Regions from separate parts of the Chryseobacterium sp. 22543 genome, predicted to be linked through region 3. Evidence: riboswitches for the same ligand, from Rfam matches in the RefSeq annotation. Region 3 holds a riboswitch; each other region holds the start of a gene.

Region 1 (7,735 bases), on a different contig from region 3:
TTTTATCAATACATTTTAAATTACAAGCCAAAAATCACACCTATTATACAAAATAATCCCATAAGATATCTGCATTTTTAATCCATCTGAAACAAATACAAGATTTTAAAGAACTGCAATGGTATAAATTATCTCCTGAAAAGCATTTAATTTATATATTTGGGGGATCAAAAAATTTTCATGATGACTTTCATAAACAAAGCATTCTATTTATCCGCTTTCAGTATTTTATCTATAGCCTTTGTAAAAGGGCAGAATAAAGTTCCTTTCGGAGTTGTAAAAGCTGAAGAAGGATATGCCAATGTACGGGTTCATAAAGACAATTACAGAAAAATTGTAGATAAGATCCGTATGCGTAAAGGAGATGTATTTGTTTATGTAAAACCTGCTCCCGGAGAAACAGAGTGGATCTGGATCAAATATCCTGAAAAACAGGATGAAGACAAACCATTTGTACGTTATGAAACACTGGACAAAGAAGGAATGGTCAATAAAGAACGTATTGCTTATATAGACCAGCTTCCGGCCTATACTCCCTCCAGGTCCAAAAACGGAAAATCACTTATTTTCACAGATAATTCTGATCCAAAAGTTCCTACTGCCCAAAGAAGCAAAGTTGTGATTGATATCTACCCTTCCAATGCCGGCTACCGTAAAAAGGAAAAAGATGCGGAAGGAAAACTTCTTACCATTGATAAAGTAAAACCTTGGGGAATCGGAAATGATCTTCCTGAAGGAATGACTGAGATCAAATCAATCAGAGTACAACAACCCGGAAGAGGTTCTGTCTTTGTAAGAGAAGCCATCAAAAACATGTTCCAGCCTACTATGGATTTTGAGAATATTGGCGTAACATCCCTGGACACCGATAATATTTTCTTATACATGATAAACGGTTCAGGAGAAAACAGATACACCACGCTGTGGACCATCAAGAAAGGAAGAGTAATCAGCCAGATTATTTACCATAATCCGGAATAAATTCATTATTTTTGCACTCGAAAAGTTTTACGCTTATTCATCACAGGAATTGGTTCTGCATCACTGCAGATTAAAAGGGAACCGTGTGAAAATCACGGACTGTCGCGCAACTGTAAGTAACTGAAATCTTTATCAAAGATCCACTGTGCGAGGCATGGGAAGGAGATAAAAGATGTTACAAGTCAGGAGACCTGCCTATTTCTTTAAACAAATAACTTTCGCGATTTGAAGTTGTATTGATCTGATGGATTGTTTCAGGGGGTTCTTTAAGTTCCTGTCATTATTCTGTTGTTTTAATATCGTTTTCATTTCGCTTTAATTAATAATGATATATGACTACAGAAGAAAGAATTGAAGCATCCGAAACCAGAATCTTTAAAGCGGTTTTCCCTAACACAACCAATCATTACGATACCCTTTTTGGTGGTACGGCCATGCAGCTGATGGACGAAGTAGCTTTTATTACAGCCACACGATTTGCCAGAAAAAGAGTGGTAACAGTGAGCAGTGACAAGATCGATTTCAAGAAACCTATTCCAGCCGGAACTATTGTTGAACTGATTGGCAAAGTTTCATACGTAGGAAAAACAAGTATGAAAGTAAATGTTGAGATCTATACCGAGCAGATGTATTCCTATGAAAGAGAAAAAGCCATTGTAGGTGATTTTACTTTTGTAGCGATTGACGAATTCAAGAAACCAATCCAGATACTATAAATGATAAATTTTCGGGCGGCCAAAGGCCGCCCGAAAATTATTCTATTTTCAATAAATTTATTTCACAACTTTTTCAGTTTCCAGGCTTCTGCTCAGCAGCAGTTCAAAGGCTTCTCCCATTTCATCCGATGCTCTGCTGATAGCATTTTCAAGCATATTCCGGATTTGTTTTTCTGTTACTCCGGCTTCCGTCCAGCTTTTTCCTGAAGTATGAGAATTTAAGATAAATGGCATAATTCTGTCGATTCCACAGGCAAAAATAGCATCCGGTGTTTTCTCATCTTCAAACTCAAGCCATAGATTGAAGAACTCTGTACGCAAAGGCTCATCCAGGATACCGAAAATCTTTTGTGCAGATGCTTTCTCTCTGTCAAACTTCCCTACCATTGCTTTTTCATCAAAAATAAAGGTATCCCCAGCTTCTATCTCTACCAAATCGTGAATGGAAAGCATTCTTATCACTCTCAACAGATCAATATCTGCACGGTTTTTAGCATATGGATAAAGAATCTGAGCCAGAATGATGATCTGCCATGAATGTTCCGCAGTATTCTCTCTTCGGGAATCGTCAGCATTATAATTTCTTCGCTGTACATTTTTCAAGGCATCCACTGCCAGGATAAAATCAATCTCTTTCTGAATTTTCATCTTACTTTTCTCTATTATATTGTTCTGAAGGGTACACCTTTGTTTTGGTTACCCACTTATTATTGATCTTTTCTTTAGTGATCACTTTTACGCGGCCTTCTACCGTCATATCTTCTTCTTTTTCAAAGACTTTATCAAGTCCTTTATTGGGAACAACAGCATATTCAGTGGTAAAAATATCACAACAGCCAGATTTTCCATAGGAGATCAGGCGCTTACGTTTCACATCCACATCAAAAATATCAAGAGCACTGGACGCAAGATCCGTAAGTTCTTTACTCTTCACATATGCCATTCTTGTACTGTTGAATACATAAACGTCATAGGAAGCAGCGCTATAGTTTCCCATATTCCCGTTCCTTACCGCTATATCTTCAGTTCCGTCAAAATTAAAATCATTAATGATTACAGAGTTCTGTTTATTTGTCAGCTGGATCATTTTTCCCAGCCTGGGCTTTTCAGTCTGATCTGTTTCCAACACCAGATTATCCGATGCAAAAGTCTGTACCTTTGTATTTTTATGATCAAACAATTCTACAGTTCCTTTGCCGCTGCACCGGCCATCATAGCAATTTTCTACCTGGATGATTGCATCATAATTCTTTGATGCATTTTTAACCTCAAACTGATATTGTCCGAAACATGCAGGCCCCAGTAAAACAAAAGCCGGTAAATGTTTATACTTATTGAATAAATTCATGGTAATAGTAAGTGATTTAGGTGTTTTTTTCCTAACAAAAATACGAATCATAATACCGATCTCAAAATTCCTGCCTTATTATCTGTAAGGATCTGAAACATTTTAACAGCCTTTAAATAAAAGAGTGTTCAGTAATAAGAAGCTATTTCCCGCTATACGCTCATACTCCTCGCTCCGTACCTGAACCCAAGCCGCTGTGGGGTAACCGCTGCTATCGGGGCTATATCTTGGGTAATGAGCAATAATTAATGAATAATAACTTTTTTCTCTTTATTTCTTTCATTTAAAATTTAAACATTTTTTGATCAAATTCATTCTTATCAAAATTCATAGTAAAATTTATAAATCTGATTATCAAATATTTATACTATTTATTTTAAAAATTTCACTACTTTGTATTGCATAATACCATTTTATTTACATATCTTTGTAATGTAAAATCGAAATAGGTACAACTAGCTAGGTTCCGAACTTCGAAAATTATATAACTAATTAACAAAACTTATCAAAGATGAATACCGAAAATACCAAAGCGCAAATGCGAAAAGGAATTCTGGAATTCTGTATTCTAAGTCTCATCAATAATCGCGAAATGTATGTTTCTGATCTTATTGACGAACTGAAAAAAGGAAAACTGGATGTAGTGGAAGGAACCCTCTACCCTCTTCTTACAAGACTTAAAAACGGAGAGTTTCTCTCTTACAGATGGGAAGAATCTACAGGAGGACCACCCAGAAAATATTATCAGATCACAGAAAAAGGAAAACTTTTCCTGGATGAACTTCAAAACACATGGAATGAGCTGACAGCCTCAGTAAAAAACATCACCCAACAAAATTAAAAAACAAAGCTATGAACAAGACACTCTCAATAGGACTCGCAGGTTTTTCTTTTACAATAGAAGAACACGCATATATAAAGCTCAGCGATTACCTGAACGCTCTGAGAAGCTCACTGGATGCTTCTGAAGCTGATGAGGTAATGCATGACATAGAAATAAGAATGGTGGAGATTTTCAAAGATTCTCTGGGAAAACGTGAAGTAATAAATGATACCGATGTAGAAAAGGTAATCGCACAGATCGGAAGCCCGGAAAAAATTGAAGAACAGGAAGAGGCTTATTTTTCTGAAAAAACATCTACCAGAAATACCAATTCAGGAACTTATTATTCCGATAAAAAACAACTGTTCCGTGACCCGGAAAAACAAAAAGTAGCAGGGGTTTGCGCAGGTTTAGCTCAATATGTAGGAATGGATATTACCGCAATGAGAGCAATCTGGCTGGGAATCTTTGTATTAGGAATTTTTACAGCAGCCATTTCATCTTCACTGATCGGTCTTTTATATGTAATCCTTTGGATCGTACTTCCAAAAGCTGAAACAGCAGCAGATTTCCTGAAAATGCAGGGAAAGCCTATGAACTTCGACAATCTTAAGAATGAGTCTAATAAATTGGTTCAGTTTGCCAATGAATCTACTCAGAGGGTCGGAGAAATATACAACGAAAACAAACCTTATATCAACAATGCAAGCAGCGGAATCTGGAATGTTTTCAAGTATATCGTAGGAGGATTCTTCGTATTGATGGCTGTAAGCAGCATTATCGGAGTATTTGTATTATTCGGTCTTTTCGGAATGGATACAGACTTTCCTGGTGCCAATGAAATAAGATTCTATATGGATGACCAGGGTCTTGATAAAGTATTGGCAGCCATGATGGTAATCGGAAGCTTAATTCCAGCAATTCTTTTCAGCTTATTAAGTATTAAGATATTTTCTCCAAAAACAAAACTGAGAAATATCGGATGGGTAGTAGGAGGTTTATTTCTTCTTCTGATCGGACTGGGAACGTACTTCGGAATAAGCATGGCTAAAAAAGACATGATCTACAGAGGAAGTAAGGAAGATGTAGAGAATGTGGCCATCAACACTACTTCAGATACAGTGTATGTAGATGTAAAGCAAATCAATATTCCTCAGAATTTCAAAGCTTATAATAATGACATTTATTCTGACAAAAGATCAGTGTATGAAGAAGACTATATCTCTGTAGACGTAACAAGAAAGCCAGATATTAAAACACCTTATCTGATCATCAAAAAAGAAGGAAAAGGATACAATTTCCCAATTCAGCTGACAGTTCCTGTAGAAGTTGTAAACAACAAAATACTACTTCCAAACTATATCAAATATCCATATGAACACAGATTCAGAGACTATAGCCTGGAATATGAACTTGTAGTTCCGCAAAAAGCAGTGGTTATTTCAATGAACAAAAACCATATCCATATTGATGGTGACTTAGACGGAGATGGTATCAATGATGAAGATCAGGACAACGATGAAGATAACAACGGCGTTAGAATTGAAAAAAATAAAATCACGGTAAACGGTTCTAGTATTGAGTATAACTCTGATGATCAAGACAGTATCATCGTAAATGGCAAAAAAGTTCCGAACAACCAGGCAAAGAAAGTAATTGATTCTGCAGTGTCCAATATCAAAAAATCAAATAAAGATATGGACATCAAAATCAAAGACGGGAAAAACGAAATTTCCATACAAACTAAATAATTAACTTCAGAGAGTGGTAGAAGGTGTGAGTGGATGGCAACCGTTTGAAATTCACACTCTTCTTCTCTCAGAAAAGTAAAAATAAAACCATATTTAGTTTCTTATGTAAAAAAAAAGGTTTAATTTCGTAGAGCTAAAATTTAATAACCAACCAACCAAAAACACAGCTTTATCATGATACAATTTGCAATGGAATTCGTAATGAAAATCGTAGATTTAATTAGCGGTTTGTTTTAAGAGCGATAATATTTCAATATATTTGTAAAGTATAACCAAAGTTTGGTTATACTTTTTTTGTTTTTAATTCAAGAAATCTATGAAAAAGCTGATAGGCAAAGCAATGTTAAAAATATTAGGCTGGAAGGTCGTTCTGCAGGGCGATGTTAACAACCTGAACAGGTGTATCCTAGTGGTAGCACCTCACACCCATAATATGGAATACATTTTAGGAAATTTCGCCTATTGGTCACTGGAAAAACCTTTAAAAATCATTATTAAAGATGCCCACACCAAAGCCTGGTACGGAAGTATCGTAAAAGGTCTTGGCGGTATTGGTATAGACAGAACCCAGAAAAATGATCTGGTGAATTTTGTAGCCAACCAGTTTTCCAAAGAAGATTTCAGTCTTGTTATTACCCCGGAAGGAACAAGAAGCTGGGTTCCGAAATGGAGAAAAGGATTCTATCATATGGCTCTCGCTGCAAAAGTTCCTATTGTACTGGCAGCAGGTGATTTCAAAAGAAATATTGTTTACCTGGGTTATACTATTCCTTACGAAAGAATAGCTTCCGTTCCCTTTTCAGAAATTATGAAGGAAATTCAGGACTATTATATAAAAAATGATATTGTCCCGAAAGTTCCCGAAAACTGGAATCCTGATATCATGGGAACCGGTAATGAATAAAGCTAAAAACGAAATTAATCAATCATCATTTATCAATTATAAAAAATGAAAGGTCAGACAAAAGAAGAAATATTAGCATTCATCAATAACTGGGGAGGTGCAACGCTTGCCAAAACCCTTGAAATAAAATTCATCGATATTGATCTTGAAAACGAAACCCTTACTGCCACTATGCCTGTTCTTCCAAGAACACATCAGCCGTTTGGAATCATGCACGGAGGAGCAAGCTGTGTTTTGGCCGAAACTTTAGGGTCAAGCCTGTCTAATATCTTCATTGATGGTGAAAAATATTACGGAGTAGGAACCAATATCAATTCCAATCATTTAAGAAGCAAAAAGGACGGCATTGTAACGGCTACTGCACGTTTTATCAGAAAAGGAAAATCCATGCACGTTTCAGAAATTGAAATCCGTGATGAAAAAGGTGTTTTGATCAATCATACAACAATGACGAATAATATCATTAACAGATAAGTTACCACAACATAAAAAATAAAGAGCTTAAAATAAATTTAAGCTCTTTTTATTTTGACATTTTTAAGACTAGTAATACCTTTGCAGAAAGGAAAATTACTCCGGAAAGTCCTTATATTATTTCTGGTCATTGATTTTCAAAAATTCCTTCATAGCTCATGATTTATTTCAAACTCCCTTTTGACGAAAGACTACTGTCTGCTGATGAAAAAAATATAAAAAATGCAGTCAATTTTTATTCCTACAATGGTTTAGATCAAATCAGTTTCCATGGAAATATTGTTGAAGTTAATGCTGAAGAATTTACCCATACTTCAATTACAAACCAAGAATTGATCAGTGACTCAACAAATTCTGCTGCTGAAACGAAGGAAGAATACTGTAATACTCTACAGCAAGTGATTGAAGTAATCAAAGAAAACAATCTGCCTAAACTTGTTTATTCAAGAAGGAAGATTTTTACAGATTTCAAGACAATCAATTATAGAGAAAGTTTCGAAAATTTGTGTAATTCTTATCCCAATGCTTTCAGATATCTGTTTAACGACGGGCAAAACACATGGATGGGGGCTTTCTCAGAAGTTTTAGGAAAATTCAATAAAATCACCCACGAGTTTGAAACCATGGCCCTTGCCGGTACTCTTCCGGTATCTGAAGAATGGTCTGAAAAGGAAATTGAAGAACAGAAACCTGTTACTACTTATATTCAGGATATTCTTAACAATTATTCTGACAATG
Region 2 (7,735 bases), on a different contig from region 3:
ATAAAGTTCAGGAGTCAAGCATTCCGGAGCCCATCAAACAAAGAATTATCAACGGAATCAACAGACAGAGAAGCGGAGATATTCAGTTGATTTCTCATGATTCTATGCTTCCTCCATATTCTAAAACAGGAACTACACACAGTGTATGGAACTCTTATGATTCACATATTCCATTGATCTTTATGGGATGGGGAGTGAAGCAGGGAGAAAGCAATAAAGAATATCACATGACTGATATTGCTCCTACGGTATCTTCTTTACTGAAAATTCAGTTCCCAAGTGGAAATGTAGGAAATCCAATTACAGAAGTTATCGGTAGATAAGCTGAAATTATACATTATAAAAAAGCATTCCAAACTGGAATGCTTTTTTGTTTTCATAGCTTATGATGTTCTTATCATTTGCTGTATCTCTTTATGAAAATTCTTATTCTGTTTTCTGATTTTTATAATAGAATATAAAAGGATAACTATAAAAATACATCCCAGCAGTACAGAGCCAATTTTAATATAACGATAATAGGATTTCAGTTTTTCACTTTTTAAAGAGGTTTCCTTATTATGATTGTCAATGACCTGGTTAATGGATTTCAGTTCATTTTGTTTTCTTTTAAAGCGCATTTCCAGGTATTTTTTATTATACTGCTGGTAAAGATTCTGTTGTCCCATGGCAAGATGATTTTCTGCCAATTCCTTGTAGATTCCTTCATTCAGGGTGATATCTCCTATATTTTTACAAAGATTTTCTGCTTTTAACAAAAGGTTTATAGCAGGTTGATTTTCATGTTTTTTCTTGTGTATTTCGGCAATTCCTTTTAAGGCAAAAGCTTCCAGACTTTTAGAATAATTCTTGCGGGCATAGTTTAAAGATTCCACAAAAGCTTCCTGTGCTTTATCAATTTGATTGAGATTAAGATAACAATACCCGATATTGTATAAGACCACACTCATGTTGGAATTGGTAGTTTTCTTTACAGGTACTTTTTCAAAATTCTGGATTGAAATTAAAAACTTTTCCAATGCAATTTCTGAGTTGGACTGGCTCTTGTAAATCATTCCTCTTATGGCATAGCTTGTAGCGGTTTCAACATATTTCAAGGGATTTTTGTCCGGGATTTTAGCAATATATTGGTCCGCTTCATTCAGCGTTTCAAGGCTCTTGCTGAAAAGTTCCATCTGCTGATATTGTATTGCGACAGAGATAAGAACTTCTGCATGACTCCAGGGATCATTGGTTTTCTGGGAAAGTTCCTTTGCCTTCATAATATATCTTAATGATTCCTCAAAGTTTCTTTTGGCAATATGAGCTGTGGAAAGAAGCTTATAAAGTTGGATAGAAGTTTTGACATCATAAGATTTCTTTAACAGCCGTTCCCCAATTTTAATTGTATTATCAGGATTGTCATAAATTTCAAGCCTGGCCTTTTTTATTAAGACACTATCCGGTGTCTTTTGAGCCTTTGTGAAAATACAAAAGGATACCAGGAGCAGTGGCCATATTTTTAAAAGTGATTTCATACGGTTTTGGTTTTACTGATTTCCTGAATATAGGCATTGGGAGACATTCCGGTGACGGATTTGAAAACGGTTGTAAAGGCACTGTGTGATGAGAACCCTGAATATTCTGCAAGATAGCTTACTTTATAATTAAGAAAAGTGGAATCATTCCTTAATAGCTGTACAATATGATTGATCCTTAGTTTGTTAATGTATCCATTGAAATTTTTCTCTTTGTTGTTGATGACTTCAGAAAGGTATTTTGTATTAATTTCCATTTGAGAGGAAAGCATAGATAAGGACATATTTTTATTCAGATATCCGTTGGATTTTTCAAACTCTTCAAGTTTTTGAAGGATTTCATCTTCTTTTTCCCTCGATATTTTGTTGAAACCGGCATCTTTTGCTGTTGCAGAAGCTTTATTTAATAAAATGGGTTGAGGTTTCTCATTGCTCTGTTTTTTAAAGAAATCAAACTGCTTTTTTAAATCTTTATTTTTGCTTTTAATAATTAAAAAATAGATGGACAGGCCAATAATAATCAGGAATAGAATGAGAGCCAGAGGTAAGAAGGACCTAAGGAACATCAGTTTTTGAAATTCAATATTTTTATTCTGATTGGTTTCAACAAGTTTTACAATATATCGTATTCCTTCTTTCGAGCTTGCATCGGTTTTTGTTTTTAAATCATTATAGAGTTTATTGTATTGATGATATTTTACATCATCATGAAGTGCGTAATAGTTGCGGGATAATGATTCGTAAATTTTAATTTTTAAATTATTAAAAGACAGATCTTCAATCAAAAAGAGTCCAACTTCCAGTTTCTCAACAGATGTTGTGTAATCCTGTTTCAAAAAATAATATTGGGACAGATTCTCATACGCTAAACCTAAAAGAAATGGTTGATTTGTCTGGTGTTCAAGATCAGAAATAATATTTTCTATAAGCGCTTTATATTCAACAAGTCTATTTTGTTTTAGGAGATAAGAAGAACGGAAAATTCTGTTTTCCATTTTTAATATTCTGTTTTCTTCATTATGATCGCTGAGGTACTGATTACTTTTATCAAGGTTTTTGAATGCTGCAGGATAATCTCTATTGATTCCTGAGTTCAAAGCTTGCAGTTGGTACAGCTTTGCTGTGGTTATTCGTAATGCGGCATCATTACTTTTAAGAAGCTTTTGATCAGATAAAAGATGGGTAATAATTCTTTTTGACTGATTGTACAGACTCAGATTTTGGTATTGGTCAGCAAGATTATAATCACTGAAAACCTGCATAAAATAAGAAAGTTCATTTTTCGGATCGGCATCTTCTTTCTGCGCAAAAATATTCACAGATTGTATGTAATCGCCTTTCATAGCAAAAGCCTGTGAAATAATGTTTTGCAGTACAATTTTATGCTCTGTATTCTGATCACTTACGAGGATTCCCTGAGTATAGCTGATGCATTCGTCAGAATTCTGATACAATTTCAGAAATGCCTTATCTGCCAAAATATTAAAGTCCGGACCTGACTGTCCACTGGTAATAAAAGAACAGCAAATGAAAATAAACAGTAATATTTTTCTGCTATTTTGAAATAATTTTTGTCTTGATAGTTTGTTTTTTGTGCTTTTTTGAATAGTTCGGGTAAAATCCATATTCAAAATGATGTTTTGTATCTAATTGATTATTATTTGTTTAAAAATTAAACTCTTTTAAAATTCACGAATTATGAAAGTCTATTTCTTTGGATAGGGTAAATATTGTATTAATATTGTTTTCACCAATTCGGAACGCTAAATATAATAAAATATGAAAAATTTTTACAGAATGTCAATAAAAATATTGACGGCTTGTCTTTTTCTGAAATTTAGTTTTGCAGCAGCACAGCTTACAGTAATAGGGTTGGGAAATTATAATGTAGGTGCAGTTTCAGATAATGGAGTAGTAAGTATGCATACAAGTGCAGGAGGAGTATATAAATGGAATGCAGCAGGCGGACTTGTACAGATAGGTTCAATATCAAACGGATATCCAGCCGCAGGGAGAACGATTGTTTCAAACGATGGAACCAAAATATCATCTTCTGTTACAAATTCTGCAACAGGATTTAATGAAATATCAACTTATGACGTAGCTACTTCCACATGGGTAAACAGAGGAGGGCTGGTTCCTACCGGTTGGGACGGCAGTGTAAGTTCTACATGGGGAATGTCACCGAATGGAAATACTATTGTAGGGTTAGGATTTCTTACTGCTGCGAACGCACATGCTGTGAAATGGGATGACGTAAACGGAATGGTTGACCTGGGAAGTATAGTTTCCGGACGCAGTTCCAGGGCAAATGCAATCAATGCGGCAGGAACCGTGATTGTAGGGTGGCAGGATGAGCCAACCGGAACAAGAAGCGGTGCAAAATGGCAGGATGGAGTAGAAAGTTTTATTACAGATAATAACGGGAATAATGTAGGAGAAGCAGGCGGAATTTCGGCTGACGGAAATACCATTATAGGATCTGCAAATCCTAATCCTTATGTTTGGAATGCTACAAGCGGGCTGACTTATATAACACATCCTAATGCTTCGTTCAATTTCAAAGGAGGAGCTACAGGAATTTCAGCTGATGGAACACGAGTTATTGGTTTTTACAGAGCATTTGGAGCACCTCCAATGTCGGGAGAAGGTTTTATCTGGACTGCATCTGCCGGAAGAATTAATCTGAATGATTATGCAGTATCCTTAGGAATTGCAACGAATGGAGTAACGATGGGACTTCCTCTGGCGATTTCACAAGACGGAAAGAAAATTGCCGGATCAGGGACGAATGCTTCAGGTCAAATAGTTGCTTTTTATCTGGATACTTCTGAATTCTTATCAGTAAATGATACCGTGAAAGAGAAAAACAGTGTTGGCATTTATCCTAATCCTGTAACTGATGTGCTTTATTTTAAAGGAACAGGAAAAATAGAAAAAGCAGAAATCTATAATATGGTTGGGCAAAGGGTGAAATCGTTCAATACTGTGGAAGGACAAATTGATGTTTCATCTTTATCAAAAGGAGATTATATTCTGCAATACTCTGTGAAAGGAGAAAAACAAGCTTATAAATTCATTAAAAAATAACATATATAAATAGTAAAGTAGTGGGATGATGGCCGTTTTCAATTTTGAAAGCGGCTGTTTTTTATTTGTAAAAGTCTGAAATTTTTGATGTAAAAGCCGGTTTTTTGGCAAATACATATAAAAAACTATCTTTGCAAAAATTTTGGTTTCCAGTATTTTGGAATGAAAAGGGAATTGGGTGTAACTCCCATACTGTCCCCGCAACTGTAAATCGCAATAAAAGTTTCTGCAAACAACCACTGTCTAAAACGGGAAGGAGCAGAATGCGAAAGTCAGGAGACCTGCCAACATTATAATCAAAAAACATATTGCTTTCGGAGGAAAAGTAAAAAAGTATGGATATAAAAAGATCTTTAGTACTGCTTTTTTCATCTTATGGCTGTTTTCTTTTTGGACAAGAGAAAACCATAGACACTATTTATGTCTTCGACAACCAGATGAATAGGGTGAAACTTTTTCATCCCGTAAAAATAATTTCGGCAGAAGAGGCCGAGAAAAACTCCAGTAATCTTTCAGAGCTCCTGAGATTTCAGTCACAGGTTTTTATCAAAGAAAATGGCCGAGGGGCTGTTTCTTCACCATCTTTCCGGGGTACTACCGCTCAGCAGACTGCATTTGTATGGAATGGGATTAATATCAACTCCAGTTTTTTAGGACAGGGAGATATCAATAATATTGCTTTGTTTGGCTATGATCAGATCGGTATAAAAGCCGGCGGTGGAAGTGTAGTCTATGGAAGTGGTGCCATTGGGGGAAGTATTCACCTGAATAATACCCTTGATTTTAATAAAGGTTTCCATGGTTCTTTATTTTCTGAGGTGGCTTCCTTTAATACCTATAATAATTTTGTAAAAGGTTCTTACAGCAATGATAAGTTCAGTTTTAAAGCTTCCGGAAATTATTCTGTAAGTGAAAACAATTATGAGGTAAGCGATCTGAAGTATATCAACAGAAATGGAAATTACTATAATACCACATTCAATGCAGGTGCATCCTATAAAATAACCAACGATCATAAAATTTCGTGGCAAAGCCAGTTTTTCGATTCTTCACAGCATTATCCTGTGTATGAAGAAACGGGAACAAAAACAAAATATAAAACTCAAAGTATAAGAAGCCTTCTTTCCTGGGACTGGAATAAAACTAAGTTCAGCAACTCTTTTAAAGCGGCCTATACAGAAGAAAACTTTCAGTATTTCGGTTCGTTAAACCAGCCTAAATCAAGTGGGGGAACAGGGAAAAACTATATCTTTAAAAATGATTTCAATTATTTTCTGAATTCTAAGTGGAATTTTAATCTTATCGGAGAATTTCAGATCAATAAAGGTGAAGGATATCAGAGCGGAATATCCAGTGTCAGTAGAAATATTGGCTCTGTTTCCGGGTTGCTGAGGTATTTTGCTACTAAAGACCTGCGTTTTGAGGGTGGATTTAAGAAAGATTTTGTGGAAGATGTGAAGTCTCCGTTTATGTATTCATTCTCTGGAAAATGGAGTGCCGCAAAATGGTATGATGTAAGCGTTAACGTGTCAAAAAACTTCAGATATCCGTCATTTAATGATATTTATTATGAGCCGGGAGGAAATAAAGATCTGAGACCGGAAACGTCTACCCAGTTTGATATGGTGAATGAGTTCAGAGTAGGAGATTTCAGACTTACTTTGTCTCCTTATTATATGAACATTACAGATCTTATTGTATGGCTGCCTACTGCTTTGGGGTATTGGCAGGCATTTAATGTCAATAAATCTGAATCTTACGGATTGGAATCTCAATTGTCTTTCAGCAAACAATTGGGAAATCATAAAATCCGGGCTAATGCCGGGTACTATTATGCAAAATCTATTGATAAGGAAACGAAAATGCAAAGACCTTATGTTCCCATGCACAGAGGAATGGCCAATGTAGATTATGAATACGGTTTCTTTAAGTTTTTCGCACAGGGACTGGTGAATGGCGTTACTTACACTACAAGTGATGAAAAAAGATCAGAAGCAATAGATCCTTATTTTCTTTTAAATATGGGAGTTTCAGCAACACTGGCAAAAAAGTATACTTTAGGATTTAAAGTGAATAATCTAACGAATACTTATTATAAAACGGTTTCTTTTTATCCTTTACCGAAAAGAAACTATAGTGTGTATGCGGCAATAAATTTTTAAAAAATTAAATTGAATAAATTATGAAAATAACTAAACTTTTAACTGTATTATTTGCAGTGGTTTTATTGTTTAACATGTCTTCATGTACAAGTGACTCTGCAGAGTTTGAAATGTCTCCGATCACTTACCAGAACGGATATTTTATCTCTAATGAAGGTAACTTCAACAGCCAGGGGGCTAAAGTAACATTTCTTACAAGAGATTTAAGCCTGAAGCAGGAGGATGTATATGGTTATAACAACAGTAAAGAAATCTTAGGTGACGTTCTTCAGACCATTGGTCTTGACGGAAATAAGGCTTATCTTGTGATAAACAACTCGAACAAAATTGTTGTAGTAGACCGTTATACATTTAAGAAATTAGCAGTCATTTCAGATCAGCTTGATAATCCAAGAGGAATTACTTTTGCGAATGGATTTATTTATGTTGCCAACACCAATTTCATTGCTAATACTCAAAGTGTAACGAAATATAAAGCTTCTGATTATTCATTTGTAAGTAAAATCAACATGGCTGATGTTTCTGATAAAACAGTAGAAGCAGGAGGAAATGTTTTCGTACAGAATGCTTCATCAGGATTTGGAAATAAGATTACGTATATCAATACTTCCAACGATAGCAAAACTGAAATTTCCATTCCGAATGGTCAGATTGGAAACACTGTATCTTACAAATCCAATGTTTACACAATTTCTTCAACAGCTACAGATTCTTATATCTACAAGATTACGAGCGCAGGAATTATAACACCGGTAATTACTTTGACAGGAATTCCAAATGCTACAAATCTTCAGATTGATAACGATAAGTTCTATTTCAGCTCTGTCAATAAAGTATATACAACAAGCTTAGCTACACCAACAGTTCCTGCAAGTCCGTTATTAACAGCAGCGGATGGTGGACCTTATTATACGCTTTATGGATTTAATGTTATTGATGGAAGAATCTTTGCATCAGACGTTAAGA
Region 3 (7,735 bases):
GTGCAGACAGTGAATTTCCGGGAGGCTCAAAACTGATTTTTAAGAAAGGAAAACGGTTTGCAACCTTGTTTTTTGATAATAAAAATCTGCTAAAATCTTTAGGACTTACTACAGAACTTATTGATCCGGCTGTCAATTAATTTCAACAGCTTTCAAATACTATAAAATCCGTCACTTTTTTGGCGGATTTTTTCAATGTATTGAATGAAGTGCCACCGTGTAAAAATGATCTCTTTCATTCATCCGTAAAAATCCTCCATTCATTTCTTTATTTCCTGAGTTCATTGTTTTCTGATTGAACCACAGAAGCAGATAGAATAACTTTGACATATCAAAACAGAAATAATTAACATCATAAACTATGAACAGAGAATTAATTTTTTTAAGAACATTTGCTTTTACAGCAGTTATTGGAATTGTATTTTTAACAGCTTCAGCTTTCAAAACAGACGGACATGAGAAATTCACAGAGATTGATGTTGAAAGAATCAATATTGTTGAAAAAGACGGTACTGTAAAGATGATCATTACCAATGTAGAAAAATTTCCCAACGGAGAAGATAAAATAAACGGTAATCCTACCAATAAAACAAGAAAAAAACGCTCAGGAATGCTTTTCTTCAATGAAGACGGAATAGAATGTGGAGGTTTTATTTATGATGGGCAGAAAAATAAAAACGGGCACAGCTCGGGATTATCCCTTACTTATGATCAGTATAACGGTGATCAGGTAATGCAGCTTTTGACTCAGGATTATAAGAAAGGAGATAAAAGAGTAGTGGCAAGCGGGCTTTATTTCAATGACCGCCCATCAAAAGAATCACAAATAAAAACCGGGGAAATAATGGCAGAGCTGAACCAGATAAAAGATCCGGAAGCTGCTCAGAAAAAATATAAAGAATATGAACAGCAGGGACTGATTGGAGGAGCACCAAGAATGATGCTTGGGAAAACCAAAGATGAACATAACGGATTGTTTTTATTCGACAGTAAAGGCCAGCCGCGAGCCAGATTCTGTGTAGATAAAAATAACGAAGCAAAACTGGATTTCTTAGATGATGAAGGAAACGTTACCGCATCATTTCCTGAAAAGAAAAAAAAATAATACAAAGAAACAGCCCTGTAAAAATATAGGGCTATTTTTGCAAAAAAGACCATTCAGAAAGCCGATGAAAACCATTGTAAAACGGATTAATCAAAACAGGTATTTTCTTCTGTTTATCCTTTTGTTTGCCTATGTACAATCTATTCATACCCGTATTGGGATAAGAAGAACATTAGACTGGTATATTTTTACTCCGGAAGCTGCAGTTGTCACTCTTATTAGTGCCTGTATCTTGTTTTTTGTGATCGATTTTTTCATTAAAAACTGGCAGAAGTCATCAACATTCAGCATCACAGAAATCCTTAAAATATTCAGTTCATCACTGTTGACCTATCTTGTGGTGATGAAGATAATAGGCTTTTTGATTGCCTTTGCTTTTGGAAAGATTGAGAAGAATTTTAATCAGGAAGTTGTTATTCTTTCCACTTTTTCAGATTTGATCGGGGGCTTTATTTATGGAAGTTTTTTTCTGGCATACCGTTACTACAAAAAGAATACAGACTATCAGAAACAGCTTGCTCTTTATGATCATGCATTGTCTGAAAGTAAAATTAATCAGCTGAAAGCGCAGCTTAATCCTCATTTTTTGTTCAATAATCTCAATATTCTGGACCAGCTCATAGAAGAAGATAAACGAAAAGCTTCCGACTTTCTTAACGAATTTGCAGAGATATACCGCTATGTTTTAGATGTTTCCGATAAAAAATTAGTAGCAGTGGAAGAAGAGCTTGCTTTTGCAGAGAAATATTTTAATCTGATCCAGTACAAATACGGAAATGCCTATTCATTAGAAATAAATCATATAAGATCCCCAGGAAATATTATCCCGTTATCATTACAGCTGCTTTTGGAAAATGCAGTTCAGCATAATCTTGGAACGCTTACAAATCCAGTTGTAGTCACCATAAATCTGGATCAGACAATAACCGTTTCAAATAATGTTATACCGAAGCGTAACAGTAAAAAAACGTCTGGAAGAGCGTTGAACAATCTTAAAGAACAATATACGTTATTAACCGACCGACAGGTAGAAATATTAAAAACAGAAACCGGATTTTCAGTAACACTTCCTATAATTCCAGTATAAAAATATGATAAAAGTTATAATTATCGAAGACGAAATTCCTGCCAGAAACAAATTAAAACGTTTTATCAGCGAATTGGAAGAACCGGTTGAGATCGTTGCAGAGATTGATACCGTAGAAGAAGCCGTTACTTTTTTTAAAAATTCAACAGTAGACCTGATCTTTTCTGATATAGAATTATTGGATGGAAATGCCTTTGAAATCTACAGTCAGGTGAACATTTCAAGCCCGATAATTTTCACAACCGCTTACGATCAGTATTGGATGAATGCCTTTGAAAGTAATGGTATAGAATATCTTTTAAAACCATTTTCACAGGAACGTTTCCAAAAAGCATGGGGTAAATTTCTTTTATTAAGAACTTCTGCATCAGAACAGAATGATGTCCTGATAAAACTTCAGCAAATGCTCAATAACAGTCATCCAGAGAAAAAATATAAAAAAAGATTTACGGTCTCCTCACATCAGGGAACTTATTTTGTAAATACTGAAGAGATCACTTTCTTTGAAGCAGAAGAGGGAATTGTCTTTGCTTTTGATACTGCAGGAAAAAAACATCTGTTGAATGAATCTACACTAAAAGAAATTGAAAATCAGCTTAGTCCTTCGGATTTTTTCAGAATTAACCGAAGTGAAATCGTTCAGAAAATACATATTGAAAGGATAGAGCGTTACAACAGAAATACACAGTCTATCCAGATAAAAGGACATAAAATCCACCTTATCACAAGCCAGAGTAATACCTCTGCTTTCAGAAAATGGATTGAAGAATAAAGATTAAATTTTTGACTGAAAATGATATAAAAAAGATCATTTGAAGCCAGAAAATGAGCATCCATTATCGCTAAAAAAAAAGTTTTAAAAAACGCTTCAATTCCAGAATGAAAAACAATAACAAGTAGACAGTTTCTTTGAACTTGTCTGATTTTTTCACGACATATCTTGTGGATTTTGTAACAAAAAATGGGCAGGATAATCTAAATTATAATGTCTGTTGGGTGAAGAATGTATTTTTAATAATAACATAATCAATGGATTATGATTAAATAATTATTGTTTGCATAAAATATCTTTCATGTTTTTATAAAATACCTATATTTACCACCAAGGAGTTCTTAACATCTTCTTTATCAACCGAAACTGGTTACACTTAGCTGTGTCTTAAAAGGGAATCGTGTGCAAATCACGAACTGTCGCGCAACTGTAAGTAACATCAAGGTTTTTATCAAAAAAGGTCCACTGTATACCTCGTTATATGGGAAGGGCGATAAAAACTGTTACAAGTCAGGAGACCTGCCTATTTCGAATTGACGATGCTTTCGCGGTCTGAAGCTTATAGTCAGGTATGATACGATATGGATAACAGTGGGATCAATATATTTTGTCAGCTCGTGTTATTTTTGTGATGCAGATAAGTAGTGGAGCGGTATGCTCTTTCATTATCGTGTATTCATCGTATTTTTCCTTTTCCATATTTTTCTTTCTCACAGGCATTGTGAAGTTTATCAGGAACTTTTTATGAGGATTTAATCAATATAAAAAGTTAAAAAAATGTATCCATTCGATTTCGATTATTCATACAGCAGCAGACTTGGAAATAAACAGATTGGCACGGAGATAATGGCTCTGAATTCCGGATTACAAAAATCGATTAAAACAAATCAGTTACTTTTTGATTTCCTTTTTAACATATCATGCAATGCCGGTAGCTATTGTGATGCCTGTTCATGGTTTTCTGTAAAACAAATTTCAACTAAACAATAAATATTATAATGACTACAAGTGAAAGTTTGAAGTCTCCCGGTATGAAATTTCGGGAGGCCATGCGAAAAGAAAGTCCTCTTCAGATTGTTGGCACCATCAATGCCAATCATGCATTGTTAGCACAGCAGGTAGGTTTTAATGCAATTTATCTTTCAGGAGGCGGTGTTGCTGCGGGTTCTCTGGGGATTCCGGATCTAGGAATTACCACGCTGGAAGATGTATTGATTGATGTTCAGCGTATCACGAATGTTTGCGATGTACCGCTCATGGTAGATGTTGATACCGGATTCGGACCTTCAGCATTCAATGTGGCAAGAACTGTAAAGTCACTGATTAAAGCTGGAGCTGCGGCCCTCCATATTGAAGACCAGGTAGGGGCAAAACGCTGTGGACACCGCCCGGGAAAAGAAGTGGTAACCAAAGAAGAAATGGTAGACAGACTGAAAGCAGCGGTAGATGCCCGTACCGATGAAAATTTTGTAATTGGTGCCCGTACCGATGCATTTGCTAATGAAGGATTGGAAAAAACATTGGAAAGAGCAGCAGCTTATAAAGAAGCTGGAGCAGATTTTATTTTTGCAGAAGCCGTTCCTGACTTAAGCTTTTATCACAAGTTTGTTGAAGCTGCAGGAGTTCCAGTGCTGGCTAATATTACCGAATTCGGGATGATCAGAATGTACACGGTGGAAGAATTAAAAAATGCAGGCGTGGGACTGATCCTTTATCCGCTTTCTGCTTTCCGTGCTGCCAATAAAGCAGCTCAAAATGTATATGAACACCTTCGTAAAGACGGAACACAGATCAATGTATTGGATACTATGCAAACCAGGGAAGAACTCTATCAAAGCATCGGATACTATGACTACGAACAAAAATTAGACAACCTTTTTAAACAAAATAATTGATAATGTCAACTAACAGTGAACCCACATTTAAACCTAAAAAAAGCGTTGCGCTTTCAGGGGTAGCAGCAGGTAATACGGCTCTTTGCAGTGTCGGAAAAAGTGGAAACGATCTCCATTACAGAGGATATGATATTCTGGATCTGGCAGAGAAAGCACAGTTTGAAGAAGTAGCTTATCTTTTGATCTACGGCCAGCTGCCAACCGGAGCACAATTGAAAAACTATAAAGCCAAACTAAAATCTTTGAGAGGGCTACCTCATTCTGTGAGAAATATTCTTAAGAGTATTCCTGCAGCGGCTCATCCCATGGATGTCATGCGTTCCATGGTTTCTGCTATCGGAAGTATTCAGCCGGAAAAAGATGATCATAATATGGCGGGAGCAAGAGATATTGCAGACAAATTACTGGCATCTTTCAGCTCAGGTCTGTTATATTGGTATCATTATACCCATAATGGAAAAGAAATTGACGTAGAAACCGATGATGATACAATAGGAGGGCATTTCCTTCACCTGCTGCATGGGAAAAAACCTGCAGATTCCTGGGTAAAAGCAATGGAAATCTCGTTAAACCTCTATGCAGAACATGAATTTAATGCCTCAACATTTACCAGCCGTGTGATTGCCGGAACAGGATCTGATATTTACTCTGCAATTACCGGAGCAATTGGTGCTTTGAGAGGACCTAAACATGGTGGGGCAAATGAAGTTGCTTTTGAAATCCAAAGCCGCTACAATTCTCCTGATGAAGCAGAAAGCGATATTCGCAAGCGTATTGTGAACAAAGAAGTGATTATTGGCTTTGGACACCCGGTGTATACCATTTCAGATCCGAGAAACGTCGTGATTAAAAAAGTGGCGAAAGAACTTTCTGAAGAAGCAGGAGATATGCTGCTGTATAATATTGCTGAAAGATTGGAAACGATCATGTGGGAAGAAAAGAAAATGTTCCCGAATCTGGATTGGTTCTCCGCTGTTTCTTACCATCTGATGGGAGTGCCTACTCTGATGTTTACTCCGTTATTTGTCATTTCAAGAGTGACCGGATGGAGTGCTCATATTATAGAACAGAGACAGGATGGAAAGATTATCCGTCCAAGTGCCAATTATACAGGGCCTGAAAACAAAGAATTTGTGTCCATCAACGACCGGAAATAATGGAAAATAGAATGTCGGAAATGAAAAAACAATAATTCATTTTCAATTTTCCACTCTTAACTTTTAATTAATTAAAATTTTTCAATAATAAAAAATGAGTTCACACATCTCAAACGAAAGACCACAACCCGATCAGGTATTAACAGACATTGCAGACTATGTTTTAAATTACGAAATTAAAAATGACTTAGCATGGAAGACCGCTCACTACTGTCTTCTGGATACAATCGGCTGTGGGCTGGAAGCATTGACTTACCCGGCATGTACAAAACTTTTAGGACCTGTGGTAAAAGGGACAGTAGTTCCTAACGGCGCAAAAGTACCGGGTACCCAATTCCAGCTGGATCCCATTCAGGCAGCGTTCAATATCGGAGCGATCATCCGTTGGCTGGACTTCAATGATACATGGCTGGCAGCAGAATGGGGACATCCTTCTGATAACCTTGGAGGGATTCTGGCGACCGCAGACTGGTTATCCAGAACAAATATTGCAGAAGGAAAATCACCTTTAAAAATGAAACAGGTACTGGAAGCAATGATCATGGCTCACGAAATTCAGGGCGTAATGGCATTGGAAAATTCATTCAATAAAGTAGGACTGGATCACGTTTTATTGGTAAAATTAGCTTCCACAGCAGTTGTAGGAAAGCTGGTCGGATTAAACCGTGATGAAATTGTCAATGCCGTGTCACTGGCTTTTGTGGACGGACAGTCTTTAAGAACTTACCGTCACGCTCCCAATACAGGTTCCCGTAAATCATGGGCGGCAGGAGATGCTACCTCAAGGGCAGTACGTCTTGCCCTGATTGCAAAAACAGGAGAAATGGGCTATCCATCTGTATTGACAGCAAAAACATGGGGATTCTATGATGTTTCCTTCAAAGGGAATGAATTCAAATTCCAGAGAGAATACAGTTCTTATGTAATGGAAAATGTACTCTTTAAAATTTCTTTCCCTGCCGAATTTCACTCGCAGACTGCAGTAGAAGCCGCAATGACATTACACGCAACTTTAAGAGGCCTTGGAAAAACAACAAATGATATCAAAAAAATTACCATCCGTACCCATGAAGCTGCTATTAGAATTATTGACAAAAAAGGTCCGTTAAATAACCCTGCTGACCGTGACCACTGCATCCAATATATGGTGGCTGTACCATTGATCTATGGAAGACTTACGGCTGCCGATTATGAAGATAACATCGCTTCAGATCCAAGAATTGATGCACTTCGTGACAAAATTGAATGTGTGGAAGATGTTCAGTTTACTGCAGATTATCATGATCCGGAAAAACGCTCCATTGCCAATGCGATGACGGTAGAACTTAATGACGGAACTGTTTTAGACGAAATAGTGGTAGAATATCCTATTGGTCACAAACGAAGAAGAGACGAAGGTATTCCTGAACTGATCAAGAAATATAAAGTTAATCTTGCTCGTATTTTCCCGGAAAAACAACAAAGAACAATCCTTGAAAATTCATTGGAATATGACACATTAGTGAATCTTAACGTCAATGAATTTGTAGATCTTTTAGTCATTTAAAATCAAAAGAGATGGAGAATTGAATATCAAAACGTTTTTAAAGAATAGTCGATATTTTTTTGAAAAATGATCAGTTCTCCATTCTCATTTTTATGATTAAAACTTTCAATGCTCCATTTTAATTAAAAAAACTATGTCACAAAAAATAAAAATATTAATCAATGGAAATTTTA
Region 4 (7,735 bases), on a different contig from region 3:
ACAAAAACACAATTTTTCGGCTTTAAAATATGTCATCAGTAACATATCACTGATAGACGAAAACGGAAATGAATTTAAATACAATGAAAACAATCCTGATAAAGGCGCTTTCATAGTAGATCAGGCGGATGCGGTAGCCGGAATTATATACCTGAATCTGGATGGTATTCCGAAAAACAATTATAAGAAAATAAAATTCGGATTGGGAATCAGCCAGAAAGCCTACTTACTGGGACAAGATGGTCAAGCGGAATTCTGGACAAAAGCCAAGCAGAAAGGGCTGACGTGGTCATGGGCTGCCGGGTATATTTTTGTGAAACTGGAAGGGAAATATGGAAATGATGCCCCTTCAAAGGAATTTATGAATCATACAGGAAATATGGGAAATGTTACCGCTAATGAACAGGCTGACCTATACCGTGAAATCACATTGAATCTTCCGACAACAGCAAGAGTGACGGGACAAATTCGTCCTTCTGTCCATATTCTTGCGGATCTGAATCAGTTTTTGAGTGGAGATAAAGCGCTTACCCTTACTACAACTAATGATATGTTGATGGGCTCAAACCAGCATTTGGTAGACGTTACCAATAACCTTACCAAAATGTTTAAAGTAGACCACGTTCACAATGATTAATTTTCTTATTAAAAGGATGTTGGTTCTGCTTGTATTGATTATGAGCTGTATTTCCTGTTCTGATGAGGTGATTCAGCCACTGGAAAAAGATGAAGCATACAATCTGCAGTTTCCTTCTTATTTTCCGGAAATGACTTTCGATAAATCAATCAATCCGGTAACCAAAAACGGAGTAGAGCTGGGCCGAAAATTATTCTATGAAGGAAGACTTTCCCGAAACAATACCATTTCATGCGGCTTCTGCCATATTCAGGAAAATGCTTTCACCCATCACGGACATACCGTAAGCCATGGTGTGGATGACAGAATAGGAATCAGAAATGCGCCACCCATTCAGAATATGGCTTTTTTGAAAAGATATATGTGGGACGGTGTTATTCATAACCTCAATGAACAACCGATAAGCCCTATTACAGATGTCAATGAGATGGACAGTTCTATACCGGAAGCCATTTCAAAAATAAAAGATGATCAGAAATATAAAAAACTTTTCAGGGAAGCGTACGGAGATGAAACCATTACCGGAGAAAGAATTCTAAAAGCACTGTCACAGTTTATGGCTTCTTTAATTTCTGCAGATTCAAAATATGACAGGTTCAGGCAGGGAAAAGAGCAGTTTACTTCTACAGAATCTCAGGGAATGGCTTTGTTCGGACAGAAATGTGCCTCTTGCCATAGCGGAGAATTATTTACCGATGAAAGCTTCCGTAATACAGGAATGTATTATAACACCGAGTTCAAAGATGCAGGGCGTTACAGAGTTACTCTTAATCAGGTAGACTGGATGAAATTCCGTGTTCCAAGTTTGAGAAACGTAGAATATACAGCACCTTATATGCATGACGGAAGGTTTTACACATTAGATGCTGTACTCAATTTCTATTCAGAACAGGTGGAAGATAATGCGAATCTTGATCCTCAGCTGAAACAGAATGGTCATACAGGAATAGCCATGAATAGTCAGGAAAAACAGTCGATTATTGCTTTCCTGAAAACATTGTCCGACAAAAGTTTTATATCCAATCCAAAATTTGCAGAATAAATTATAGAAAACATGAAGAAGATTATAGCAATACTATGTTTAATGGTATTTAGCCTGAGCCAGGCAAATCTGGTTAGAGACAGTATGTATATTGCTCAGAATGGCTTTAGCAGAATTGATTTTGATGATGACTGTGATGCATGCGGTTGTGCGGCCGGTAACGGATCATCCGGTTTTGAATCTTTGCTGAATCCACAGTTTATCGGAATCAAATATTTTGCACAGCATTACAAAGCAAAAGAAAATTTATTTGTAAAAGATCTTACACAGGATCAGTATTTTAATACCTTACAGCTTTGGGGAAAAATTCCATTGACTAAAAAACTAAGTGTATATGCAAGTCTGCCATTTCATTTTCATGAAAAAAGGACTATGCAGGGAGATATCAAAATCAACGGAATCGGAGATCTGAACCTGATGGGAATCTATCAGCTAATGAGCTCTAAAGATAATTTCCATCACGTGAGCGGAGGTTTGGGCGTGAAAATTCCTTTGGGAAAGTTTGATGAAAAAGGAGCATCCGGAGTCAATCCGAGTTTTCAGTTGGGAACAGGAAGCTGGGATTATCAGGCGGCTTTGAATTATAAATTTCAAAAGAATAAAGTAGCTGTATTGGTCAATACAGACTATACAATCAAAACGGAAAATAAGAAGAATTACCATTTCGGAAACCAGTGGAACTACGCTGCAACAGGATTTTATCAGGTTGCAGGAAATGAAAAATCTATCTTTTCTGTAAAAACCGGAGTGCAGGGAGAAGTGTATGCTCAGAACAAGCAGTTTGATGAAGCCCTGCCCAATACAGCCGGAAGTGCATTGTATGGGAAGATTGGGTTTGAAGCCTCTTATAAAAAACTGAGCCTGGGAAGTGAACTCATGCTTCCTATGTATACCCATTTGGCTGGTGGTGATATTGAAGCAAAATCCAGATTTAGTATTTTCCTGAATATCGGAATTTAAATAAAACCCCTTTTTAATCATGTTAAAGCTCCTTCGGGAGCTTTAATTGTTTATGAATCATGATTTTAATTGGGGGTTAGGAATAATTTTTTATCTTTGCCGAAATTTGGTGAGCCCTAAAAAGCTCTTAAAAGGGAATCCGGTGAAAATCCGGAACAGACCCGCTGCTGTAAGCTCCGCACCAAGATTTTTGAAGAATATATCCACTGTTTTTTAATGGGAAGGATTTCAAAAATGGAGTAAGTCAGAAGACCTGCCAGAAAATAATCGTTTGACGCTTTCGTGGAATAAAGCTTAGGACATCAATGATTCTGTGCAGTGACAGCTGTGCTTTGTCGTTGTATTCTTATATCCATTAGCGTCTTCATTATCCTAAATGAGCTAATGGCGGCAAAATTAACTATATCTGCAATTCATAAAGCTGTTTTCACAATACTGGTGTTAACATTTCATCTTTTGTCTTCTCAAACCAAAAAAGACAGTGTTCAGGAAGAATCAATCAAAGGGATCAACCTTTACAAGAAAAACTTCAAAGAAATTCTTCCGGCACAAACCCTGCAGGGCGAGCAGCTGGAAAGACTGAACAGTCATTCTGTAGCAGATGCTCTTCGGTATTTTTCCGGTGTTCAGATCAAAGACTATGGAGGGATTGGCGGATTGAAAACCATTAATGTCCGAAGCCTCGGAAGTCAGCATGTAGGCGTTTTCTATGATGGAATTCAACTGGGAAATGCACAGAACGGACTGGTAGATCTGGGAAGATATTCTTTGGATGATCTGGAAGAAATATCATTGTATAACGGGCAGAAAAGCGAGATTTTTCAGCCGGCAAAAGATTTCGGTTCTTCGGGATCTATCTATTTACAGCCTAAAACGCCTGTATTTAAAGGAATAAAGAAAACCAATCTTGTGATAAGAGCAAAAAGTGCCTCCATAGACCTTTTTAATCCGTCATTCCGATTGGAACAGAAAATTTCAGACAGAACTTCTGCCAGCTTCAGTGGAGAATTTCTGCAAAGTGATGGGATTTACAGATTTCGGTATGCCAAGAAATATCCTGATGGACAGCAGGCTTATGATACGATTGCAAAGAGGCAGGACTCAGATATCAAAGCGAAACGTTTTGAAACTTCGTTAAACGGAACTTTAAATAACGGAAGCTGGAATGTAAGAGGCTATGGTTATATTTCAGACCGTGGAATGCCGGCTCCTATTGTGAATGGCCGTTTTGGAGGAAGAGGAGCAAGACTTTCTGATGAAAATTATTTCGTGCAGGCCAATCTTCGGAAAAAACTGTTTCCCAGATTTGAAACTCAGCTGAAAGCAAAGTTTGCCTACGATTACACTCATTTTATGGATACTGTTCGCTCGCAGTCTATTATTCATACCGATAACACCTATATCCAACGAGAGCTCTATCTTTCCTCATCCAATATCTATTCTATCACATCCAATTGGGATGTCAGTCTGAGCGGGGATTTTCAGTACAATAATCTGGATGCCAATCTGGATAACTTTTCTTATCCTACACGTTACACTACATTGGTTGCATTGGCAACAACGTATCAGTGGAACAGATTCAAGATCCTGGGCAGCCTTTTAGGAACTTTTACTTTTGAAGAAGTAAGAAAAAATAAAAGACCCGGAGACAGCAGAGAATGGACCCCCGCTGTATTTATGAGCTACCAGCCTGAAATAATTCCTGAACTTACTTTAAGAGCTTTCTATAAAAGGATTTTCCGACTGCCAACCTTCAATGATCTGTATTACACTAATATCGGAAATACTTACCTGAAGCCGGAATTTACCAATCAGTATGATGTAGGATTTACGTATCAGAAGAATTATAAAAACCGATTCTTTACATCCTTTTATGCTAAAGTAGACGGTTATTACAACAAAGTACAGGATAAGATTGTTGCAGCCCCTAACGGAAGTATGTTCCGCTGGCTGATGATGAACCTTGGACGGGTTGAAATCATAGGTGCTGACGTGAATGTTCAGGCAGAAATGCAGTTAGGAAAAGTAAAACTGAGACCCTTGCTTTCCTACACTTACCAAAGTGCAAGAGATATGACAGATCCGGAGGATACATTCTACCAAAATCAGATTCCTTACACACCATGGCATAGTGGCTCCTTCACCCTGATGGCGGACTATAAAGACTGGAGTTTCAATTACAGTGCGATGTATGTAGGAGAAAGGTATGATGTGAACCAGGACAACATTCAATACAATTATGTACAGCCTTGGTATACCCATGATCTGTCTGTTCAGAAAAAATTCAACTGGGCGAATCATCAATTTAAAGTAAACCTTGAGATGAATAATATTTTCAACCAATATTATGATGTAGTGATCAATTATCCGATGCCGGGAAGAAACTTTAAACTTATTCTAAACTTTACCTTATGAGAAAACTAAACTTTTACTTTTTATTTCTTGTCTTAGCTTTTCTTAGTTCATGCCGTACGGATGATATTATTGTCCGCCAGGAAGTGGTAGAGGGACTTCCATCAGAAAATACAGCAATCAAAGGTTTCTACATGCTGAATGAAGGAAATATGGGAAGCAACAAATGTACCTTGGACTTTTTTGATTATACCAAAGGAACCTATTACAGGAACATCTACGCGGAGATTAATCCGAATGTTGTGAAAGAACTGGGAGATGTTGGAAATGATATTAAGATCTACGGAAGCAAGCTGTATATTGTTGTCAATGTTTCCAACAAGATTGAAGTGTTGGATGCCAAAACAGCCAAACGTATTACTTCTATTCCATTACAGAACTGCCGTTATTTAACCTTTAAAGGAGGGAAAGCTTATGCCAGCAGCTATGCAGGTCCGGTAGCGGTTAATCCAAAAGCACCCAAAGGAAAAATTGTGGAAATTGATACAGTTTCTCTTTCCATCCAGCGTGAAGTGGTAGTAGGGTATCAACCGGAAGAAATGGAAATTGTAGGGAATAAATTATTTGTGGCCAATTCCGGAGGATACAAAGCTCCTGATTACGACAATACCGTTTCTGTAATAGACCTGAACACTTTTACTGAAATCCAAAAATTAAATGTTGCGATTAATCTTCACCACATTAAAAAAGATAATTACGGTGATCTGTACGTGAGTTCAAGAGGAGATTATTATAACGTTCCTTCCAGCCTATACCTTATAGATGCAGCAACAGGAATTGTTAAAAAAGATTTCCACCTCGCAGTGAGTGAAATGACAATCGTTAATGATAAACTCTATTTCTACGGAAATGAATTCAATTACAACACGCACAGCTATAAGAAGAGCTTTGGGATCATTGATGTAAAAACAGAACAAATTATTGCCAACAGCATTTTTGACAAAGAATACGAAACTGCGATTAAAACACCTTACGGAATTGCTGTAAACCCAATCACAGAAGATATCTATATGACAGATGCCAGAAATTATGTTTCTATGGGATTTGTCTATTGCTTTGATAAAAACGGACATTTTAAATGGAAAACAGAAGGCGGAAATATCCCTGCCCACTTTACCTTTTTATACAAATAACCAAACTTTAAGAAATGAAGAGAAATACCTTTACTTATTTAAAAATCGGAGTTTTATCATGTTTCCTGGCAGGTGTAATAGCCTGTAAGCACGATGATGAAGAGGAGTTTACCTTTAACGGTCTTGATGATTCTTATTCCATTGAACGTTTAAAGGTTTTGAGTATTCCAACCAATGCTTCAGGATCGGTTACGTGGAGTATCAATGATTCTATTATCTCTCAAAATTCAGAACTTGAATTTATCAGCCCAACAGCAGATGCTTATCCGCTGACTTTAAAAATTAATAACAAAGGAAACGAACAGGTTTATCATTCTAAAATCATTGTTACCAAAGAGAAAACACCTTACAGTAAATATATTGCTAAAGTATTGGAATTCCGTCCTGCTGTAGGACAGTTCATGAATGAAATTCCGGAATATATGCCTGGAAATACCGCTGCAAATATGCTTCAGAAAGCAAACGAATCGTTGGTGGGAGGTAATTCTACCATGATCAGTCTGGGCGGATATGGCGGATATGTGGTTTTCGGTTTTGATCATACCATTCCGAATTTGAACGGAAGGGATTTTAAAGTGTTAGGAAATGCATTCTTTGGAAATGATGCCAGTGATCAACGTTCAGGATCATGTGAGCCGGGAATTATTATGGTAGCCTACGACAGAAACAAAAACGGAAAACCTGATAATGATGAATGGTATGAAATTGCAGGCAGCGAATATTTTAAAAACGCAACAGTAAAAGATTACAGTATAACGTACCATAAACCTGATGAAAATAAAACACCTGTAGCCGGAACCGAATTCTGGCAGACCGATGTAGAATATATCAAGTGGAATGATAATCTGGGGAATCAAGGTTTTAAAACAAAAAATACGTTCCATGCACAAAGCTATTATCCTTTATGGTTTACCGATAGTTCTTACGGCTTTTCGGGAACAAGACTGGCAAACAATTTTTACGATCAGAATGGTGACGGATCGTATTGGGTAGGAAAGTCATATGATTTCGGATACGCTGATAATGCTCCGAATAATGACGAAGCTTCCAATATTGATATTTCATGGGCTGTAGACAGAAACGGAAAATATGTGAAACTTCCCGGGGTAGATTTTATGAAAATATATACAGGAGTCAATCAGGAAGCTGGCTGGCTGGGAGAAGTTTCTACAGAAGTGGCAGGAGCCTACGATTTACATTTCAAATAATAATTCAATCTATTTAAATTAATAAAAAATGAAAAAGTTTTACCTTTTTATGATGCTTTTTCTGTTTGCATGTCTATCAAATGCACAGATAAAAGTTCAGGGCGTACCCAGAAATGATATTTCGGGGATCAGCAAGCTTAATACCACCACAATCAGTTTTTCTGATATTCAGTATTGGGTAGGATCAGGAGCTAACCAAGCTGCTTTTGTAGTGCAGTGGAACGACAGTAAAAACCCTGACGCTATGGTTTGGGGATTCAAATGGGACGGGAATGCTACAGGTGAAGATATGCTTAAAGCTATTGCTAAAGCAGATCACAGACTTTACACATTGCTGTATCAG

The links. A riboswitch is a leader RNA that binds a small molecule or an ion and turns the genes downstream of it on or off. The one in region 3 is predicted to bind cobalamin.
Region 1: another riboswitch for cobalamin. It lies ahead of ACTJIP_RS02745 (acyl-CoA thioesterase); the one in region 3 lies ahead of prpB (methylisocitrate lyase).
Region 2: another riboswitch for cobalamin. It lies ahead of ACTJIP_RS03390 (TonB-dependent receptor plug domain-containing protein); the one in region 3 lies ahead of prpB (methylisocitrate lyase).
Region 4: another riboswitch for cobalamin. It lies ahead of ACTJIP_RS15140 (TonB-dependent receptor plug domain-containing protein); the one in region 3 lies ahead of prpB (methylisocitrate lyase).

Annotation. Positions count from the first base shown of each region.
Region 1 is NZ_JBQENH010000001.1:636,348-644,082, forward strand. Features, by position in the region: gene ACTJIP_RS02740 (hypothetical protein) at 181-981, shown strand; cobalamin riboswitch at 1,015-1,194, shown strand; gene ACTJIP_RS02745 (acyl-CoA thioesterase) at 1,314-1,697, shown strand; gene ACTJIP_RS02750 (HD domain-containing protein) at 1,755-2,345, opposite strand; gene ACTJIP_RS02755 (XAC2610-related protein) at 2,347-3,045, opposite strand; gene ACTJIP_RS02760 (PadR family transcriptional regulator) at 3,557-3,886, shown strand; gene ACTJIP_RS02765 (PspC domain-containing protein) at 3,898-5,619, shown strand; gene ACTJIP_RS02770 (1-acyl-sn-glycerol-3-phosphate acyltransferase) at 5,936-6,523, shown strand; gene ACTJIP_RS02775 (PaaI family thioesterase) at 6,569-6,997, shown strand; gene ACTJIP_RS02780 (chorismate-binding protein) at 7,156-7,735, shown strand, end outside.
Region 2 is NZ_JBQENH010000001.1:775,729-783,463, reverse strand. Features, by position in the region: gene pafA (alkaline phosphatase PafA) at 1-323, shown strand, start outside; gene ACTJIP_RS03405 (tetratricopeptide repeat protein) at 384-1,517, opposite strand; gene ACTJIP_RS03400 (helix-turn-helix domain-containing protein) at 1,514-3,142, opposite strand; gene ACTJIP_RS03395 (T9SS type A sorting domain-containing protein) at 3,297-4,607, shown strand; cobalamin riboswitch at 4,734-4,910, shown strand; gene ACTJIP_RS03390 (TonB-dependent receptor plug domain-containing protein) at 4,943-6,769, shown strand; gene ACTJIP_RS03385 (YncE family protein) at 6,790-7,735, shown strand, end outside.
Region 3 is NZ_JBQENH010000002.1:869,944-877,678, forward strand. Features, by position in the region: gene ACTJIP_RS09725 (hypothetical protein) at 1-140, shown strand, start outside; gene ACTJIP_RS09730 (hypothetical protein) at 362-1,105, shown strand; gene ACTJIP_RS09735 (sensor histidine kinase) at 1,143-2,192, shown strand; gene ACTJIP_RS09740 (LytR/AlgR family response regulator transcription factor) at 2,197-2,964, shown strand; cobalamin riboswitch at 3,315-3,505, shown strand; gene prpB (methylisocitrate lyase) at 3,963-4,859, shown strand; gene prpC (bifunctional 2-methylcitrate synthase/citrate synthase) at 4,862-6,016, shown strand; gene ACTJIP_RS09755 (bifunctional 2-methylcitrate dehydratase/aconitate hydratase) at 6,111-7,562, shown strand; gene ACTJIP_RS09760 (CoA-acylating methylmalonate-semialdehyde dehydrogenase) at 7,696-7,735, shown strand, end outside.
Region 4 is NZ_JBQENH010000004.1:139,939-147,673, reverse strand. Features, by position in the region: gene ACTJIP_RS15155 (MbnP family protein) at 1-637, shown strand, start outside; gene ACTJIP_RS15150 (cytochrome-c peroxidase) at 654-1,679, shown strand; gene ACTJIP_RS15145 (transporter) at 1,692-2,639, shown strand; cobalamin riboswitch at 2,730-2,914, shown strand; gene ACTJIP_RS15140 (TonB-dependent receptor plug domain-containing protein) at 3,024-5,054, shown strand; gene ACTJIP_RS15135 (YncE family protein) at 5,051-6,184, shown strand; gene ACTJIP_RS15130 (cell surface protein) at 6,199-7,392, shown strand; gene ACTJIP_RS15125 (DUF5074 domain-containing protein) at 7,421-7,735, shown strand, end outside.